Regions from separate parts of the Mesorhizobium sp. ISC25 genome, predicted to be linked through region 2. Evidence: riboswitches for the same ligand, from Rfam matches in the RefSeq annotation. Region 2 holds a riboswitch; each other region holds the start of a gene.
What was found. Region 2 has a riboswitch for thiamine pyrophosphate ahead of thiB (thiamine ABC transporter substrate binding subunit). Riboswitches for the same ligand answer to the same signal wherever they lie in the genome.

Region 1 (6,764 bases), 430 kb from region 2:
CACCAGGCTTGGTGACGAATGTTGGATTTCCATCACAGCATCATGCGTCTGCACCGTTAGCGCCGTGACAGCGAGGCAGGTGCGAACACCAACGGAAGAGATCGTCTCGATGTCGCGCACGATTCCGGCGCCCCCGCTGGAGTCGGATCCGCCGACGACAAGCACATGCGGTTCTCGCCTCAGCGCCATCGATCTGTCTTTTCGATCCATTCTCGCGTGCGCGCTTGGGGATCGGCATTCAATGTGATGTCGGTGACCACCGCCGCGCTGTCCGCACCGGCCGCAAAGACACCGTCGAGCCGGTCAGGGTTGAGGCCACCAATGGCGACCAAAGGAACCGGTGCGACCCGGCGCTTCCACTCGTTAATCCGCCCGAGCCCTTGCGGTGCCCATTTCATCTTCTTCAGGATGGTTGGATAGATGGGGCCAAGCGCGATATAGTCGGGTCCCGCGGCCATAGCCATTTCCAGTTCGATATCGTCATGGGTACTGAGTCCGAGCCTTACACCGGCTGCCTTTATCGCCAAGAGGTCGGCGGTCTGCAAATCCTCTTGGCCGAGATGAACGAAGTCGCAGCCTTCCTCGATCGCCAGCCGCCAATGGTCGTTGACGATGAGCTTGCATTGGTGCTCGGCGCACAAGGCCTTGGCCTTCCGGATTTCGGCGCGCAACCCGGCTTCGTCCATGATCTTGATACGAAGCTGCACCAGCTCGACGCCGAGCGGCACCAGCCGTTCGATCAAGGCAGCGCTGTCGACGATCAGATAAAAGGGATCGAGCTTCATGAAAAAACGGCCCTGCCGACCATCGGTGTCGATGGCACGGCGACGTCGCGCGGTTCGAGCATTCCCGAACTGAACGCCTCACGACCGGCGTCGACCGCCTTACCGAACGCACGCCCCATGCCGACCGGATCTGCCGCCTTGGCGACCGCTGTGTTCAGGAGCACGGCGTCAAAGCCGAGTTCCATGACGGTGGCCGCGTGCGACGGCCGTCCCAGCCCCGCATCCACAATCAGCGGGACGCCAGGGAAATGTCCGCGCATCGAGCGCAGCGCCGTCATGTTGACCGGTCCCAAGGCGGAACCGATCGGTGCGCACCACGGCATCAGGACCTTGCAGCCCGCTTCCAGCAGCCGCTCGGCGACAACGAGATCGTCGGTGGTATAGGGGAATACCGCGAAGCCGTCCTCGCACAGGATGCGGGCGGCTTCAACCAGACCGAACACATCCGGCTGTAGCGTGTCGTGATTGCCGATCACTTCGAGCTTGATCCAGTTGGTGCCGAAGACCTCGCGCGCCATTTTCGCGGTGGTGACGGCCTCCTTGACGGAGAGGCAGCCGGCGGTATTGGGCAGGATTCTGGCGCCCAGCGAGCGGATCAACGACCAGAATTGTTCGCCGGCCCTACCGCCCGCCATCTCACGCCGCAACGAGACGGTCACCACCGACGTGCCCGATGCCTTGACTGCATCGGCAAGGATGGCCGGCGAAGGATACTGAGCCGTGCCGAGAAGCAGGCGCGACGAAAGCTCGGTTCCATAAAGCTCCAACATGCTAGCCGCCCTGCATGGGCGAGAGGATTTCGATCCGGTCGCCGTCGCTCAACTGGAACTCCGCGCGGTTGGCTTTGTGCACGAGGTCGCTGTTGACGGCGGTGGCGAGCCAATCGCCCTCATAATCGAGCGCGGCAAGCAACTCGGCCAGCGTGGTGGCGGCAATCTCACGCGCCTCGCCGTTGACCATCAGTTTCATGAGCATGCTCCTTGGTTCTGTCTTGACTGAAAACCAGGTCGGCAGCCTGGCGCGCCATGGCGGGGGCGAGGAGAAAACCGTGACGATAAAGACCGTTGATCGCGATGATCTCACCGTCTGTTTCGACGCGTGGCAAATTGTCGGGAAATGCCGGACGGACACCCACACCGGTTTCAACGATCTCGGCCTCACCAAAGGCCGAATGGAGGGCATGGGCGGCGCCCAGCAGCTCCATCATGGAACGCGCCGTCACCGGTCCGGCGCTCTGGCTTTCAATCATCGTCGCTCCGATCATGAAACAGTGATCGGTGCGCGGCACGGCATAAAGCGGAAAGCGTGGATGAAGCAAACGGACCGGCCGCGACAGCGAGACATCAGGCGTGCGAAGGATCAGCATTTCGCCGCGAACACCGCGCAGCCTGTCATCGGCCGCTGCCATTCCCATGCAGTCTATCTGACGGGCGAATCCCGAAACAGGCCGGGCGTCGCAGCCGAAGTGGAATTTGACACCCATGGTCGCAAGCTTGTCATGAAGTGCCGCCATCGCCGGGCGTGGGTCGAGGTGAGCCTCGTCGGGGAAGAGCAATCCACGCCGGAAGCGGCCGGCGAGGTCGGGTTCCAGGAGCGCAATTTCGTTTTCATCGACGCGCCGATGCCCTGACGTGCGACTGGCGAACCGGTCAAGCTCACCGGCATCACGCGGCGCGGCCACGACCAATGTCCCGGCCCGTGTCACCTGACCCGACAGCACCGCATCCCACCAGTCGGCAGCATCGCGTCCGAGATCCAGCACCGGCTGCTCCGCGCTTTCGCGCTCGCACCATGGCGCCAGCATGCCGCCGGCGAACCACGACGCGTTGCCACCAAGGCCATGCCGCATCTCGGCGACGGTGACCGTCGCGCCGCGGGCGGCGAGTTCGAAAGCGACGGTGAGGCCGGCAACGCCGGCCCCTTTGACGAGCACCCTCATGATGGTTTGGGAGCCTCTGGCACGACCGGTACGCCAGTCTCGTCCGCCTGCATGTAGAGATCGCCGCCCTCCCGGTATTTTGCCGCCATTGCCGCCATGCCTTCCTTCTGGGCCTCGGCACGGATGTCGTGGGAAATGCGCATGGAGCAGAATTTCGGCCCGCACATCGAACAAAAATGTGCCAGCTTGTGCGCCTCCTTGGGCAAGGTCTGGTCGTGGAAGGACCGTGCGGTTTCGGGGTCGAGCGACAGGTTGAACTGGTCCTCCCAGCGGAACTCGAAGCGCGCGCGCGAAAGGGCATCATCCCTGGTTTTCGCTGCCGGATGGCCCTTCGCCAGATCGGCTGCATGGGCGGCTATCTTGTAGGTGATCACGCCAATCTTGACGTCGTTGCGGTCGGGAAGGCCGAGATGCTCTTTCGGCGTGACGTAGCAAAGCATTGCGGTCCCGAACCAGCCTATCATGGCGGCACCTATCCCTGAGGTGATGTGGTCATAGCCCGGCGCGATGTCGGTCGTCAGCGGCCCCAACGTGTAGAACGGCGCCTCACCGCACACTGCGAGCTGCTTGTCCATGTTCTGCTTGATCTTGTGCATGGGGACATGGCCCGGGCCTTCGATCATCACCTGGCAGTCCTTTGCCCAGGCAATCTTGGTGAGTTCTCCAAGTGTTTCCAGTTCGGCGAATTGCGCCGCGTCGTTCGCATCGGCGATTGAACCGGGACGAAGGCCGTCGCCGAGCGAGAAGGAGACGTCATAGGCTCTGGCGATGTCGCAGATCTCCTCGAAATGCTCGTAGAGGAAGCTCTCCCGGTGATGGTGCAGGCACCATTTGGCCATGATCGAGCCGCCGCGCGAGACGATGCCCGTGACCCGGTCGACGGTCAGCGGGATGTAGTGCAGCCGCACGCCGGCGTGGATGGTGAAATAGTCGACGCCTTGCTCGGCCTGCTCGATCAGCGTGTCGCGGTAGACCTCCCAGTTCAGATCCTCGGCGATGCCGTTGACCTTTTCCAGCGCCTGATAGAGCGGCACCGTACCGATCGGCACCGGCGCATTGCGCACGATCCAGTCGCGGATGTTGTGGATGTTGCGGCCGGTCGACAGGTCCATCACCGTGTCCGCGCCCCAGCGGATCGCCCAGACCATTTTTTCGACCTCTTCGGCCATCGACGATGTGACAGCCGAGTTACCGATGTTGGCGTTGATCTTGACCAGAAAATTGCGACCGATGATCATCGGCTCGCTCTCGGGATGATTGATGTTGGCGGGAATGATTGCGCGTCCGCGCGCCACCTCGTCGCGCACGAATTCGGGTGTGACGAAATCTGGGATCGCCGCGCCGAAGGCTTCGCCGTCGCGTTGCAGCTTGCCGCGCATCACCTCGCGGCCGAGATTCTCGCGGATGGCTACGAACTCCATTTCTGGCGTGATGATGCCGGCGCGCGCATAGGCAAGTTGGGTCACCGCCTTGCCCTGCTTGGCCTTGAGCGGCCGATTGCGTATCGGAAATTCCGGTGTCAGGCGCTCGCCGGTGGCGAATCCATTGTCTTCCGGCCGGACGTGGCGGCCGTCATAGGCTTCGACATCGCCACGCGCCGTGACCCATTCGTGGCGAAGCCGGGCAAGGCCTTTTTCGATGCTGGTTTCGACTGATGGATCGGTGTAGGGGCCGGACGGATCGTAGACGGTGACGGGCGGTTCGCCGGCCGTCGGATGGACGGAAATCTCGCGCATCGGCACCCTGATCTGTGGGTAGAGGACGCCGGGCTTGTGGATTTTCCGCGAGGCGGGCAGTGGTCCCGTCGATACGGCGGGGGTGAGGGCATTCATCGTGAGGCTCCTTTGCTCATGCATTGGAGACCCAGTTCTGTGCCGGAAGGATGAAAAGACGCTTCTGTAGACCTGCTGCAGCAGGACCTCGGGCGTAAACTCCCGCAAAGCGCTTGCACCGTCCCTACGCCAGTATGAACTGGATCAGGTTCAACGGGTCACTGCGCCGCGAAAGCCAGCAGTATCTCAGCCCCTTGCCGGGACTCCCCTGGTGAATGCCTTAGGTTGAACGGGCTGACGCTATCTTGTCAAGCGCATTCGGGCGCCTTCGGCCGGTGGCGACGACCGGCGGCCAGCCGGGCGGAGAGCTCGCGCATGCATCGGGGACAAGTCACGCCCCGTAGACCGGGGCTGAATGGCCAAAGCCTCATTCGCTTCGTGAAGGATGGAGAAACTGTATTGGCCATGTGCGCGTATCGACCAAGTAGCTCAGGCGGTCACGGATGTGGTTATTCTGGTCGAAGGTGACGAACGGCCTTGGGGGTCACCTCCTTTAGGATTCAGAGGTTGGAAGACGGCTTCTCGCGATCACGGCCATCAGGAAATACCTGTCTTCGGCTCAACCTCGACATGGCGTCCGATCGACCGCAGATATACAGCTATCTCGTTCATGAGATGATCGCGTTCGCCGTAGATTTCAGCAATCCTACGCAGCTGTGGCTCGACGGCCCTCCGTTGCGCTGGCGTGAAATCAGCATCGCCAAAGACGTATCCCAAGTTGCCAATCGCGCAAATTTTGCAGCCGGCGTCCACAACTGCTTGTACGAATGCCGGAATGTCTTTTTCTTGCATGGTCTTCATGTCGAACCTCTCGTGAATGGCGTGCTTGCGCCCCAATCTGCCTTTTCAGCGTGTCCTCTGGGCGGCGCAAGCCCTGAGCGTGACTGTGCACGGGCAACCTCGACTATCCCATCTGCCACGCTCTTTAGAATCGGTGGGGTCTGGTGATCGCAGGCTGGGCCACTCAAAAGCCTGCAAGAAGAAAGTCATGGCGACCATTGCTCAAGATCGCAAGGGTGCGTGCAAGACCTTCCGTTGGCAGTCATGCACGCTCGCTCAGAGATAGTCCGGCCGCGGAAATTCTCCCTTATTCGTAAGAAAGCTCATTGAGCAACTGGGCATTGAGCAACTGGGCATTGAGCAACTGGGTCTCACGTCACGGGTCTCGTGTGCTTCACAGCCGAAAAATAGCCGCCGTGGCAATTCTCGAAAAGTGCAGGCTACCTCGTTAAGGACACTGCGGATGATCGTTCGCGCTTGGCAAAAGCGAACGGATTAGTCTATGGCTCTCGGCAGGGGGGCGAGTTATGCGGCGGGTGCGAATCCTTCAAGTAGGCGATATTCACTATCCGGACTGGCATCCTTCCTCTAGCAACATCGATGCCAAGGATAGCAAGTTCGCTCCGAAAATAACGCAGAAGCTACGCGCGTCTTCGCTGCGTGCCGTCTTGACGAAACTTCGGCGGCTGACGACTTCGAAGCCCTTGGATTCGATCGCCTTCATGGGGGATTTCACGAGCCGTGGCGACAAGACCTTCATTGCTTCGGCATTCCAGCATTTCACGTTGCTCTGCCGCGCACAGGGACGCAGTTCAAAGGCGCTTCCGTTGATATTCGTACCGGGAAATCACGATGTGAACCGTGATGACGCGCGCGAACTTGGACCGACTGAGAAATTCAGCGAAATGGCGAGTTTAGCCGCCCGCTTGGGTTGGCAGACCGTTCCCGTGGACCAACCCGTGCACTTCAGACTTCCGACAGGATCCGCAGGCGCAAACTTCATCCTCGTCAACACAGCGATAGGCAGTTGGGAGCTTCAAAACCTTCCCGCGTTCCTTCGTGATCGTCTCGAGGCACTCAGTCCTTCTACAGAGCCTGTAGATCTCGGCTCGCCGGACATCTCGGGACATTCGCCCGCGACACCTCCCAGCGATCCAGACAAGGAGGCGTCCGACGACGAGTATTACGGTCAGATGGACACGCCATACATCTCGCGTGAGATGCTTGCAGGCCTACAGGAATTGCTCCAGCAGCCCGACATGCGTTACGGCATCATGATCGGCCATCACAATCTGCTGCCACAAAAGACTCCGCGCATTACGCCATACGCGGAGATGCTCAACAGCGGATTTGTCAGAACTCAGCTGCTGCAGGGCAACAAGCCTATCGTCTACCTGCATGGACACATACATGCTGATCCGGTCGAGA
Region 2 (6,764 bases):
GCGGGTGCTGCGCCTTCGCCAGTTGGGCGAGCTTGCTGTTGGCGGCGACATTGTCGACCGTGATCGGCTTGTCTGAGGGCTGGAAGCCCGATTCCTGCACGTCGGGAGGCGTGAACATCTGGCAGCTTGCCAGCGCCACGGCAAGACCGGCCAGCGCCAGAAAGCGCGCCAGCGGTTTCACCCTCCGATTGTCGATGCCGGTCGGCAGATCGGCTTCCTTTCAAGTCCTGGGACGTGACCACGAAAATCGGGCGCGATTTCCGGAAAGCATCACGCGCAAAATCAAGTGCTACGGCGTCCTTCGTGCGTCCGACAGATACGAGGCAGCAAGGGCAAATCACGGTCTAGGCCGGACCAGCTCCTGGCGGACCTAGCCACACTACCTCGACCATGGCAAGCAAGCGCCGCTTCGCCTTCCGCCGGTTTGACCATAAATTATGTCCGCTTCCGGGCAACATCTCGTGATCCGGCCGCAAACGGACCCGAGCCGATATAGCGTCGGAATGCCTCCGGTCCAGCCCCGACGAAAAAATCAGCGGCGGTGCCCGTCGCGGCAACTGTGCCACCATCCAGGAAAACCATGTTTTGGCCGATACGGCGCGCATCGTCCGGCTGGTGCGTGACGAATAGCACCGTCATGCGCTGCTCCGAATGGACGTCGGTCACCAGGTCGAGCATGTCGTCGCGCAGTGCCGGTCCGAGCGAAGCGAACGGCTCGTCGAGCAACAGCACCGGTCGGTCGCGCACCAGGACCCGGGCGAGCGCGACGCGCTGCCGCTCGCCGCCGGAGAGTTCGCGCGGCAGCCGGCTTTCCTTGCCGGCAAGGCCGACGCGCTTCAGCGCTGCGGCGATTGCGGCGCGATCGGCCTCGCTCAGCCTGAGCGAAGGCGAGCGGCCGAGCCCGACATTCTGGTCGACGGAAAGATGGGCAAACAGGTTGTTTTCCTGGAACACCATCGATACCGGCCGCGCTGAAGGCGGCGCAGTGCTGACATCGGCGCCACCGATCAGCACCCGGCCCGACCGCGGCGCCTCGAAACCGGCCACCAGATTGAGCAGCGTCGACTTTCCCGAACCGCTCGGCCCCATGATGGCGGTGATCTCCGCCGCCGGGAAATCGACATCGAATGTAAGCGGCGTTTCACCATAGCTGAACGAGACATTGTCGAGCCGCACCGCCGCGCCTTTTTCCACCGAAATGGACCGTTCCGGGCTGATCGGCATCATGATTTCTCCCTCCTTCCCAGCAAGTCCGCGGTCAGCACCAGCGCCAGGCAGACAAGGCCGAGCAGCAGCGCCAGCCCGGCCGCATCCTCGGTGCGGTAACTGCCCATGCGCGCCAGCAGCAGGTAGGGCAAGGTCTGCACGGAATCGCTGCCGAACAGCGCAATGACGCCGAGATCGCCGAGCGACAGCGCCATTGCGAAAGCGAAGCCGGTGGCGAGCGGCCGCCGCAGCGACGGCCAGTCGACCAGCCGCAACCGGTTCCAGCCCGAGATGCCAAGCTGTGCGCAGAGCCGTTCGTGGCGTTCGCTCGCCGCGTCATAGGCAGGGCGGATGACGCGGATGGCGAAGGGCATCGCCATCACCGCATTGACCGCAACGACCATGACGGGGGCGATCGCAAAGACATCGCTGACGGTGCGCAAGAGCAGGAACCAGCCGGCGCCGATGACGATGGGCGGCACCACCAGGACGAACCCCGCACCGGTGTCGGCCAGATGTTCGAGCGGTGTCCGCCGGCCGGTCCGCCGGGTGAGCGCCAGCGCCCGGCGCGCCAGGACCAGCGACAGCGACAACGCCACAGAGAGCAGCGCCGACAGGAGCGAGAGCACGGCACTGGTCGCCGTCGCTTGCCGCACCGCGCTCTCGCCGGCCAGGCGGCCGAGATCGGCGCCAAGCCCGGCCGCCAGCGTGGCCGCCATCGGCCCGGCGACAAACAGCAGTGCCAGCCCGATCACCAGTGCGTTCAGCCCGGTCTCGCCCGCACCGGCTGAAAAATACCGGCGCGGCGCCACCGATAGATTGGCGTCGCCGACCATATTGGCGCCAAGCCGCGTCAATGCCAGCACGACGACGAAGGTCAGGGCAATTTGCAGCAGGGTGAGCGTCACCGCCCGCGCCGGGTCGAAGTCGAAACGCAGCGCCTGGTAGATGGCGACCTCCAGCGTCGTCGCCCGCGGCCCGCCGCCCAGCGTGAGCACGATGGTGAAGGATGTGATGCACAGCATGAAGACAAGCCCGGCGACCCCCGGCAGTGCCACGCGCAGCGTCGGCCATTCGATCAGCCGGAAGGCGGGTCTGGCGCCTATGCCGAGCTGGCTCGCCAGCCGCCATTGGTCGCCCGGCACGGTCTGCAACGCTTCCAGGAACAGCCGCGTTGCCAGCGGCAGGTTGAAAAAGACGTGGGCGACGAGAATGCCCGACAGGCCGTAGATGCCGGGCCAGCTCTGCCCGCCAATCGCGCTGAGCGTGCCGGCAAAATAGCCGGCGCGGCCATAGAGCGCCAGGACACCGAGTGCGGCAACAATGGCCGGCAGCGCCAGCGGCACGGCGAAAAGCTGCAGGATGAAGCCTCGCCCGAAAAACTGTGGGTGCCTCGACAGGGCACGCGCGACGAACAGCGCCGGCGCGACAGAGAGCAGCGTCGAAAGGACCGCCTGCCAGAGCGTGAAACGGGCGACGCGCAAGAGATAGGAATCGAAAGCGGAGGCGGCGCCGGACAGGTCGCGTGTGGCTTCGACGACGAGCCCGGCGAATGCCCCGCCGATCAGCAGCGCGATGGCGGCGAGCGCGACGATGCCGGCAGTGACGCGGGAGTCAGGACGGCGAGCCTGCATTTCGCGCTACCCAGCTTAACGATGGGTGCTGAGAGGAGGAACTTGGCTGAGGTCGTGTTCCCGCCCACCCCCCTCTGGCCTGCCGGCCATCTCCCCCGCAAGGGGGGAGATCGGCAGCTTCGTTGCCCCGCTCATTCCTGCCGCAGTGGAGATTGGCGAAAGCGGCTGAGAGCTCAATCTCCCCCCTTGCGGGGGAGATGGCCGGCAGGCCAGAGGGGGGTGGGCGGGAACGAACACCATATGGAATCCTACTTGCTCATCGCCGCAAGCCACTCATCGACCCAGGCCTTGCGGTTGGCCGCGACTTCCTCCGGGCTGAACAGCAAGGTCTTGGTCGGTTTGACAAGCTTGTCGAACGCCGGGTTGAGCGGCTTGTCGGTTTTGCCGGCCGGGAACATCCAGTTGGTTTCGGGAATGACGTCCTGGAATTTCGGTCCGGTCATGAAGGCAATGAACTTTTCCGCCAGCGGGTTCTTCGCACCCTTGGTGGTGATCCCCGCAACCTCGATCTGCAGATATTCGCCCTCCTCGAAGGACGCCGCCTGGTAGCGCTCGGTGTTTTCGGCAACCATGTGGTAGGCCGGCGAGGTGGTGTAGGACAGCACCATCGGCGCCTCGCCCTTGGTGAACAGGCCGTAGGCCTCGCTCCAGCCCGGCGTCACCGTCAGCACCTTTGCCTTGAGTTTGGCCCAGGCTTCCGGCGCCTTGTCGCCATAGACCGACTTGACCCACAACAGCAGGCCAAGGCCCGGCGTCGAGGTGCGCGGATCCTGGATGACGATCTTGTCGCCGGCATCGCCCTCGACCAATTCCCTGAGGCTCTTCGGCGGGCTCTTCAGTTTTTCGGTATCGTAGACGACGGCAAAATAGCCATAGTCGAACGGCACGAAGATATCGTCGCTCCAGCCGCCCGGCACGCTGACGCCCGACACAGCGCCGTGCGGCGAAAACAGGCCGGTTGCCTTGGCGTCCGCAGTCAAATTGGTATCGAGGCCAAGCACGATATCGGCCTTGGTCGCGGCGCCTTCCAGCTTCACACGGTTGAGCAGCGCGACGCCGTCGGCGGCCGAGACGAATTCGACGACGCAGTTGCATTCGGCCTCGAAGGCCTTCTTCACCGCCGGTCCCGGACCCCACTCGGCGGTAAAGCTTTCATAGGTATAGACGGTCAGCTTATCCTGTGCCGATGCCTGCCCTGGCAGGGCCAGCGCGGATGCTGCAAGCAGGATAATCGAGACAAGAGAGTGGAAAAAACTGCGCATCGGCGCCTCCTTCGTTCGCGTTGAAAGGAATTGAGGCGTCGGGCTGTCCGAAACGTCTAATCCCTCCGCCGGTACAAACCGGATCAGGTTCAGCGGGTTGGCAGTCTTGCCTCTCAGCCGGTCCGCGAAGATCGCGTCCGGCACCCCGTTAGAGCGTTGCGACACATAGGCCCGGCCGAAGTGCTGCGCAAGCGGAAGTTTGCCGAGCATCCAAAGCCCAGCCTTCCGTTTCGTCTGCCGTTTCATCTTCCGTTTCCGGGGCAGGGCTGGTAAGGGCCACGAGATATGAGCACATTCACCATCCTGCTTGGCGGCGATCTCATCCGCACGCCGCTGCTCGACCGCCAGGTCGAAGGCTCCCGCGTTATCGCCGCCGATGCCGGCATCGGCCATGCCCGCATGCTGGGCCTGAGGCCGGAACTCTGGGTCGGCGATTTCGATTCGGTGCCTGCCGATTTGCCGGAGGATCTGGCCGCCGTGCCACGGCAGGTGTTTCCCGCCGAAAAGGACAAGACCGACGGTGAACTCGCTATCGCCGCCGCGCTCGAACGCGGTGCTACCAGCCTTGTGCTCGCAGGCGCCTTCGGCGGCAAACGCACCGACCACATCTTCCTGCATCTGGCGCTGAGCGTCCGGCTGGCGGAAGGCGGAACGGAAGTGCTTTTGACCAGCGGCGCACAGGAAGGCATTCCCTTGCTGCCCGGAAAGGTTGGCTTCGACTATGCCGACGGCACACTGTTTTCGGTGCTCGGCTTCTCCGATCTCGCCGGCCTGAGCGTCGCCGGTGCCAAATGGCCGCTCGACCATGTCGAGGTTGCGTTCGGCTCGTCGCTGACCATTTCCAACGAGGTCAGGGGCCGGCTGGAAATCGCGCTGGCCAGCGGCCGGGCGCTGCTGCTCGCGCATCCTTTTCCCCTACCTGAAAGCTGACATGGCGCCGCCGCTTCTCAATCTCGACGGGATAAAGCTGACCTTCGGCGGCACGCCGCTGCTCGACGGTGCCGCCCTGACGGCCTCAGCTGGCGACAAGATCGCCCTGGTTGGCCGCAACGGCTCGGGCAAGTCGACGCTCCTCAAGATTGCCGCCGGGCTGATCGAACCGCAGGACGGCGAAGTCTTCCGCCAGCCTTCGGCGACCGTGCGCTACTTGCCGCAAATTCCCGACATGGAAGGTTTTACGACCGTCCGCACCTATGTCGAGGCAGGGCTCGGGCCCGCCGACGATCCCTACCGCGCCACCTATCTGATGGAGCATCTCGGCCTGTCCGGCGAGGAACGGCCGAACGACCTCTCCGGCGGCGAGGCGCGGCGCGCGGCCCTCGCCCGTGTCATGGCGCCGGAGCCCGACATTCTCCTCCTCGATGAGCCGACCAATCATCTTGACCTTTCGGTCATCGAATGGCTGGAGGAGGAGCTTGCCCGCACCTCCTCGGCGCTGGTCGTCATCTCGCATGACCGCCGTTTTCTCGAACGCGTGTCGCGCGCCACAATCTGGCTCGACCGCGGCCAGACCCGCCGCCTCGACAAGGGCTTTGCTTATTTCGAGGAATGGCGCGACACGGTGCTGGAGGAGGAAGAGCGCGAGCAGCACAAGCTCGGCCGCCAGATCGTGCGCGAGGAGCACTGGCTGCGCTATGGCGTGACGGCAAGGCGCAAGCGCAACATGCGCCGGCTCGGTGAGTTGCAGACCATGCGACAGCGCTTTCGCGGCCATCGCGGCGCCGAGGGTGCGGCGACAATGACAGCCAGCGACGCCGCCGAATCCGGCAAGCTGGTGATCGAAGCCAAGAACATTGAGAAGAGCTTTGGCGATCTGACGGTGGTCAAGGGATTTTCGACCCGCATCCAGCGCGGCGATCGCGTCGGCCTGGTCGGGCCAAACGGCGCCGGCAAGACGACGCTGTTGAAGATGCTGACCGGCGAATTGAAGCCGGACGCGGGCATGGTGCGACTCGGCACCAATCTGGAGATCGCCACGCTCGACCAGAAGCGCGAAGCCGTCGACCCGCAGGAGACATTGGCGCAGTATCTTACCGACGGTCGCGGCGAGAACCTCGTCATCAATGGCGAGCAGCGCCACGTCGTCTCTTACATGAAGGACTTCCTGTTCAAGCCGGAACAGGCGCGGACGCCGGTGCGCGAGCTTTCGGGCGGCGAGCGGGCACGGCTGATTCTCGCACGCGTCTTGGCGCGGCCGGCAAACCTGCTTGTGCTCGACGAGCCGACCAACGACCTCGACATGGAGACGCTGGAATTGCTGCAGGAACTGGTCGCCGGCTTTGCCGGCACGGTGATCCTGGTCAGCCACGATCGCGATTTCCTCGACCGCACCGTGACCAGCATCATCGCGCCGGATGGCGACGGCCGCTGGATCGAATATGCCGGCGGCTATTCCGACATGCTGGCGCAGCGCGGCGGCACCAGGCTGGATGACCGCAAGGCGCGGCCGAAGGTAGAGACCAGCGAGGCGATGGCTGCAAGCAGGACCAACGCGGCCGCTCCCAAGGGCCCGGCAAAGAAACTGTCGTTCAAGCAGAAATTCGCGCTGGAATCGCTGCCGAAGAAGATCGAGGCGGTGTCGGCCTCGATCTCGCGGCTGGAGAACAACATCGCCGATCCGGCCTATTACGAGCGCGACCCGGCCTCGTTCCAGAAGACGATT
Region 3 (6,764 bases), 2.5 Mb from region 2:
GACCATGCGCCTGATAAGTAGAAGCTGCTGAAAGTCCTTCTCTCCGAAAAAGGCAAAATCAGCGCCGGTCTGCAGAAAGAGCTTGGCAACGACGGTCGCCACCCCATCGAAATGGCCAGGCCGGAACGCACCGCACAGGCCTTCGCTGACGCCGGACACGGACACGGTCGTGGTGAAGCCGTCAGGATACATCTCAGTCGCGTTCGGAACATAGAGCAGGTGTGCGCCCAACGGAGTGAGTTTTGCAGCGTCTTCGTTTTCGGTGCGGGGATAGGCGGCAAGATCCGCGGCATTGTTGAACTGCTTGGGATTGACGAACAGCGTCACGATCACACGATCGGCCTTTTGAAGCGCACAACGCACGAGACTCAAATGCCCTTCATGCAAGGCTCCCATAGTGGGCACCACGGCGATACTGGCACCAGAACGGCGCCATCCCGCCACAACGGCACGAAGTTCGACAATGGTGCGGACAATCGGCACGCTCATGGGACATCTTCTCCGGCCTTCGGCGCATCGGCGAAGAGATGTTCGGCGGCTGGAAAGCGCCCTTCCCGCACATCAGCCGCGTAGGCCGCAATGGCAGCTTCGGCCGCTGAGCCCAGTTCAGCATAGCGCTTGACGAATTTCGGCCGAAAACCGGTGAACATGCCCAAGATGTCGTCGATCACAAGAATCTGCCCATCGCAGGCGTCCGAGGCACCGATGCCGATCGTGGGAATTGTGGCTCTCTCGGTTATTCTCCGTGCGAGCGGCTCCGTGACCTTTTCCAGCACTATGCTGAACGCGCCGGCCTCGGCAACAGCAATGGCGTCGCGAAAAATCCTGTCGCCATCTCCGCCCCTGCCCTGGACTTTATAGCCCCCGAACACATTGACCGATTGCGGCGTCAGCCCGACGTGGGCCATGATGGGAATCCCGCGAGCAGTGAGAAAGCGGATCGTCTCAACCACGCTCTCGCCGCCCTCCAGCTTGACGGCGGCGCATCCGGTTTCCGCCATGAGCCGCGCGCCGTTGCGAAAGGCCTGTTCGGGGCCTTCTTCATAGGAGCCGAACGGCATGTCAACGACCATCAACGCGCGCTCAAGACCGCGTCGCACGGCCTTGCCATGCATGATCATCATGTCGAGTGTGACGCCGAGGGTCGAGGGCAGACCGTGAAGCACCATGCCGACACTGTCGCCGACCAGCACGACGTCGCAATATTTGTCGACGAGCTGCGCAACGGGTGTGGTGTAGGCGGTCAAGCAGACGACCGGATCCTTGCCCTTGCTGGCCGCGATGTCCGGCGGCGTCAACGCCTTCGTTTCTACCGCCACACTCATCGGCACATTTCCCATGCGTCAGGTTTAAGCGGTCAACGGTTTTGCATAGTTTTGTGCAGGTGCGAAGGCCAAAATCAAACCGCATCGGAAAAGTTGGTGCGTTGCGAAGCGCTTCAAACCAAGGGCTGAAGGCCGCCATTTTCTGCTGCTTCGGCCGAGTTTCGCAGCACCCTTATTGTGATTGTTTTGAGCAATCAGCGTGGTGGCGGTCTCAGGGGTGTGCTTCGGCCGAGCCACGCAGGCGCATCAACGCCGCATTTAGAATCGGTTTTCGGAAAATTCGTCTTGCAGCATCAATTTTCATGAAATAGGATCGTTTTTCATTAGTGTTTGGCTGAGTTGCACTAAAATACGAAGAAAGGATCCGCTTTTCATGTCTGTGGCGCAACAGCACCAATTTTCAGGTCCTGTTATCGTTTTTCAGGAAATCCGCCTTCCGGAGATGGTGACCCCGGCCGGATACAGCGCGCTGATCGGAGCCTACGAGCTCGCCGTGCCCTTGCCCCGGACGCTGTCGGCCACTGGCGAGCATCATCGCATTACGGACCGGGATGGTTGGCGGATCATGACGCCCCGCCATGCCCCACATCCAACACTCGAAGGCCACCTGACCTTCGCGCTCAAGTACGAGGGGCTCGACCTTGCCGTCCTCAAGCGGCTCTTCCAGGTGACCGGTCCCGCGCCGATCGAGGCGCTCGTCCGTGAAAGCCCCACAGGCAGTTATGCCCGCCGCATCTGGTTTCTATATGAATGGCTGACGGGCACGCGTCTCGATCTGCCGGACGCGGAGGCCGGACGATACGTTCCGGTTGTCGATCCCGAGCTGCAGTGGCCCGGATCCGAGAAGACCGCTTCGCGCTACCGCCTAAGGGACAATCTCCCCGGCACGCCTGAGTTCTGCCCGCTGGTGTTCCGAACCAAGACTCTCGAAAAATTCATCGGCCTTGAACTACCGCGGCGCGCGGAGGCAATCATAGCGAACGTGCCGCGCGACCTTCTTGCTCGGACCGCCGCCTTTCTTTTGCTCAAAGACTCGCGATCAAGCTATGCGATCGAGGGCGAGCGCCCGCCGCAAGATCGCATCCAGCGCTGGGGCCGCGCCATCGGCGAAGCCGGCCGCTGGCCGGTCGATCGCGATGAGCTGCTGCGTCTGCAAAGAATTGTATTTGGCGACGCCCGTTTCGTAAGACTTGGCTTCCGAAAAGAAGGAGGCTTTGTCGGTGAGCATGACCGAGACAACGGCACGCCCCTGCCCGATCACATCAGCGCTCGGCCCGAGGACCTGCCGCGGCTAATCGATGGAATGGCGGCCTTCGATCAGGGCCCCGCGAAAAACCTTGATGCAGTCATAGCCGCCGCAATCCTCGCCTTCGGCTTTGTCTACATCCACCCGTTCGAGGACGGAAACGGCCGCATTCACCGCTACCTGATCCACCACGTCCTTGCCATGCGCGGCTTCAATCCGCCGGGAGTGGTCTTTCCCGTCTCGGCCGCGATCCTGGACCAAATCAACGAGTACAGGGGCGTGCTCGAGAGCTATTCGCAGCGCCTTCTGCCGTTGGTGGAATGGGAACCGACGCCGCAATTCAACGTCCGGGTGCTGAATGACACCGGTGATTTCTACCGGTTCTTCGATGCAACCCCGCACGCCGAATTTCTCTATGCCTGCGTTCGGCGGACGATCGAACGGGACCTTCCCGAGGAAACCGCATTTCTGCAGCGCTACGATCAATTCCGGCAGCAGGTGGACGCCTTTATCGACATGCCCGAGCGGCTGACCGATCTGCTCTTCCGTTTTCTTCACCAGAATGATGGACATCTGTCGAACCGCGCGCGCGAAAAGGAATTCGCCGCGCTGACCAGTGACGAGGCAGGAAGAATCGAGGCGATCTACGCGCAAACCTTTGGTGCCGATTGAAGGCGTGATCATCAGGACCGATTTTAGTCCAACGGTTTGCGATTCCCTTGTCCCTGCCTTCATCTCCGACGCTTGACTTGTCGCCGAGACATGCACGATTTTTCCGCACCGTCTGACCGGCCGCCGATCAGCCGCGGTCCGAACGCGCTTGACAAGATAGCGCAGGCCCGTTCAACCTAGGGCATTCACCAGGGGAGTCCCGGCAAGGGGCTGAGATACTGCTGGCTTTCGCGGCGCAGTGACCCGTTGAACCTGATCCAGTTCATACTGGCGTAGGGACGGTGCAAGCGCTTGCGGGAGTTTACGCCCGAGGTCCTGTTTCGGCAGGTCGAGCAAAGCGTCTTTTCATCCTTCCGGCACAGAACTGGGTCTCCAATGCATGAGCAAAGGAGCCTCAAGATGAATGCCCTCACCCCCGCCGTCTCGACGGGACCGCTGCCCGCCTCGCGGAAAATCCACAAACCCGGTTTCATCCACCCGCAGATCAGGGTGCCGATGCGCGAAATCTCTGTCCATCCGACGGCCGGCGAGCCGGCCGTCACCGTCTACGATCCGTCCGGCCCCTACACCGACCCGGCTGTCGAAACCAGCATCGAAAAGGGCCTTGCCCGGCTACGCCACGAATGGATTTCAGCGCGCGGCGATGTCGAGGCCTATGACGGCCGCCACGTCCAGCCGGAAGACAACGGATTTGTGACAGGCGAACGCCTGACGCCGGAATTTCCCATTCGCAATCGGCCGCTCAGGGCCAAGGCAGGCAAGGCGGTGACCCAGCTTGCCTATGCGCGCGCCAGCATTATCACGCCCGAAATGGAGTTCGTCGCCATCCGCGAGAATCTTGGTCGTGAGATGCTGCGCGGCAAGCTTGAGCGCGACGGCGAGGCATTTGGCGCCGCGCTCCCCGACTTCGTCACGCCGGAATTCGTCCGCGACGAGGTGGCGCGCGGACGGGCGATCATTCCCGCCAACATCAATCATCCCGAGAGCGAGCCGATGATCATCGGCCGCAATTTCCTGGTCAAGATCAACGCCAATATCGGCAACTCGGCGGTCACCTCCTCGATGGCCGAAGAGGTCGACAAAATGGTCTGGGCGATCCGCTGGGGCGCCGATACGGTGATGGATCTGTCGACCGGCCGCAACATCCACAACATCCGCGACTGGATCGTTCGCAATGCGCCGGTGCCGATCGGCACGGTGCCACTTTACCAGGCGCTGGAAAAGGTCGGCGGCATTGCCGAGGACCTGACGTGGGAGGTTTACCGCGACACGCTGATCGAACAGGCCGAACAGGGCGTCGACTATTTCACCATCCATGCCGGCGTGCGGCTGCACTACATCCCATTGACCGTCGACCGGGTCACGGGCATCGTCTCTCGCGGTGGATCGATCATGGCCAAATGGTGCCTGCATCATCACCGGGAGAGCTTTCTTTACGAGCATTTCGCCGATATCTGCGACATCTGCCGCGCCTATGATGTGTCCTTTTCGCTCGGCGACGGGCTTCGTCCGGGCTCCATCGCCGATGCCAACGACGCAGCGCAGTTCGCCGAACTGGAAACGCTTGGCGAGCTGACCAAGATCGCCTGGGCAAAGGATTGCCAAGTGATGATCGAGGGGCCCGGCCATGTGCCGATGCACAAGATCAAGCAGAACATGGACAAGCAGCTCGCCGTCTGCGCCGAGGCGCCGTTCTATACACTTGGGCCGCTGACCACCGACATCGCGCCGGGCTACGACCACATCACCTCAGGCATCGGGGCGGCGATGATCGGCTGGTTCGGCACCGCCATGCTCTGCTACGTCACGCCCAAGGAGCATCTCGGCCTTCCCGATCGCAACGACGTCAAGACCGGCGTAATCACCTACAAGATCGCCGCCCATGCCGCCGACCTGGCGAAGGGTCATCCGGCTGCAAAGGTCAGGGATGATGCCCTTTCCGGGCGCGTTTCGAGTTCCGCTGGGAGGACCAGTTCAACCTGTCGCTCGATCCTGGAACGGCGCGCTCCTTCCACGACCAGACATTGCCCAAGGAGGCGCACAAGGTGGCGCATTTCTGCTCGATGTGCGGCCCGAAATTCTGCTCCATGCGCATTTCCCACGACATTCGCGCCGAGGCACAGAAGGAAGGCATGGCGGCGATGGCGGCGAAATATCGCGAAGGCGGCGATCTCTATGTGCCGGCGGACGAGACCGGCGCACCGCTCATGCTTGAGGCGCATGAACCATCATGAGGGTGCTGGTCAAAGGGGCCGGCGTCGCCGGCCTCACCGCCGCCTTCGAGCTCGCCACACGCGGCGCGGCGGTGACCGTTGCCGAGACAAGACACAGCCTTGGCGGCAATGCGTCGTGGTTCGCCGGCGGCATGCTGGCGCCATGGTGCGAGCGTGAAAGCGCCGAGCAGCCCGTGCTGGATCTCGGATGCAACGCCGCGGACTGGTGGGAGGCGGCAACGCCCGGCCAGGCGACACGGGCGGGAACGCTGGTCGTGGCCGCGCCGCGCGATGCGGGCGAGCTCGACCGGTTTGCCAGCCGCACGTCGGGTCACCGGCACGTCGATGAAGATGAAATGTCGCAGTTGGAAGCTGACCTCGCCGGCCGCTTCCGCCGCGGACTGCTCTTCCCCGATGAGGCCCATCTCGATCCGCGCCAGGCGATGGCGGCACTTCATAATAGGCTGGCGGCGATGGGCGTCGAGTTCCACTTCGGCGCCGACGCTTCGGCTGTTTCCGGTTTCGATCGCCAGATCGAATGCACGGGAATGGCGGCGGGCGATGACCGACTGCGCGGTGTTCGCGGCGAGATGCTGATCCTGAATACGCCTGATGTCTCGCTGTCGCGCCCGGTCAGGCTCCTTCATCCGCGCTTTCCGCTTTATGCGGTGCCACGCACCGGCCACCGTTTCATGATCGGCGCGACGATGATTGAAAGCCAGTCCGTCGGACCGGTCACGGCGCGATCGATGATGGAGCTGCTGGGTGCCGCCTATGCCCTCCATCCGGCCTTTGGCGAGGCCGAGATCGTTGAAACCGGTATCGGCGTCCGTCCAGCCTTTCCCGACAACCTGCCGCGCGTAGAAACGAACGGCGAGATCATAGTGATCAACGGGCTCTATCGTCACGGCTTTCTCCTCGCCCCCGCCATGGCGCGCCAGGCTGCCGCCCTGGTTTTCAGTCAAGACAGAACCAAGGAGCTTGCCCATGAAACTAATGGTCAACGGCGAAGCGCATGAGGTTGCCGCCACCACGCTGGCGGAGCTGCTTGCCGCGCTCGACTATGAGGGCGATTGGCTGGCGACGGCCGTCAACAGCGACCTCGTGCACAAAGCCAACCGGGCGGAGTTCCAGTTGAGCGACGGCGACCGGATCGAAATCCTCTCGCCCATGCAGGGAGGCTAGCATGTTCGATCTTCTCGGGACGACGCTTCCCTCCCGCCTGCTTCTCGGCACGGCTCAGTATCCTTCGCCGGCCATCCTTGCCGATGCGGTCAAGGCGTCAGGCACGTCGGTGGTGACCGTCTC

Region 1: linked by a shared signal. The riboswitch ahead of thiC (phosphomethylpyrimidine synthase ThiC) and the one ahead of thiB (thiamine ABC transporter substrate binding subunit) in region 2 are both predicted to bind thiamine pyrophosphate.
Region 3: linked by a shared signal. The riboswitch ahead of thiC (phosphomethylpyrimidine synthase ThiC) and the one ahead of thiB (thiamine ABC transporter substrate binding subunit) in region 2 are both predicted to bind thiamine pyrophosphate.

What each region holds. Positions count from the first base shown of each region.
Region 1 covers NZ_CP135441.1:4,877,681-4,884,444, forward strand. The annotation lists gene RQ479_RS24005 (hydroxymethylpyrimidine/phosphomethylpyrimidine kinase) at 1-189, opposite strand, end outside; gene RQ479_RS24010 (thiamine phosphate synthase) at 180-785, opposite strand; gene RQ479_RS24015 (thiazole synthase) at 782-1,555, opposite strand; gene thiS (sulfur carrier protein ThiS) at 1,557-1,754, opposite strand; gene thiO (glycine oxidase ThiO) at 1,723-2,724, opposite strand; gene thiC (phosphomethylpyrimidine synthase ThiC) at 2,721-4,556, opposite strand; TPP riboswitch at 4,660-4,776, opposite strand; gene RQ479_RS24035 (hypothetical protein) at 5,094-5,357, opposite strand; gene RQ479_RS24040 (metallophosphoesterase) at 5,864-6,764, shown strand, end outside.
Region 2 covers NZ_CP135441.1:5,305,559-5,312,322, reverse strand. The annotation lists gene RQ479_RS26015 (M48 family metalloprotease) at 1-181, opposite strand, end outside; gene thiQ (thiamine ABC transporter ATP-binding protein) at 436-1,227, opposite strand; gene thiP (thiamine/thiamine pyrophosphate ABC transporter permease) at 1,224-2,840, opposite strand; gene thiB (thiamine ABC transporter substrate binding subunit) at 3,089-4,102, opposite strand; TPP riboswitch at 4,146-4,260, opposite strand; gene RQ479_RS25995 (thiamine diphosphokinase) at 4,388-5,032, shown strand; gene RQ479_RS25990 (ABC-F family ATP-binding cassette domain-containing protein) at 5,034-6,764, shown strand, end outside.
Region 3 covers NZ_CP135441.1:2,807,132-2,813,895, forward strand. The annotation lists gene panC (pantoate--beta-alanine ligase) at 1-489, opposite strand, end outside; gene panB (3-methyl-2-oxobutanoate hydroxymethyltransferase) at 486-1,325, opposite strand; gene RQ479_RS14070 (Fic family protein) at 1,699-3,243, shown strand; TPP riboswitch at 3,424-3,540, shown strand; partial or broken gene thiC (phosphomethylpyrimidine synthase ThiC) at 3,643-5,477, shown strand; gene thiO (glycine oxidase ThiO) at 5,474-6,475, shown strand; gene thiS (sulfur carrier protein ThiS) at 6,444-6,641, shown strand; gene RQ479_RS14090 (thiazole synthase) at 6,643-6,764, shown strand, end outside.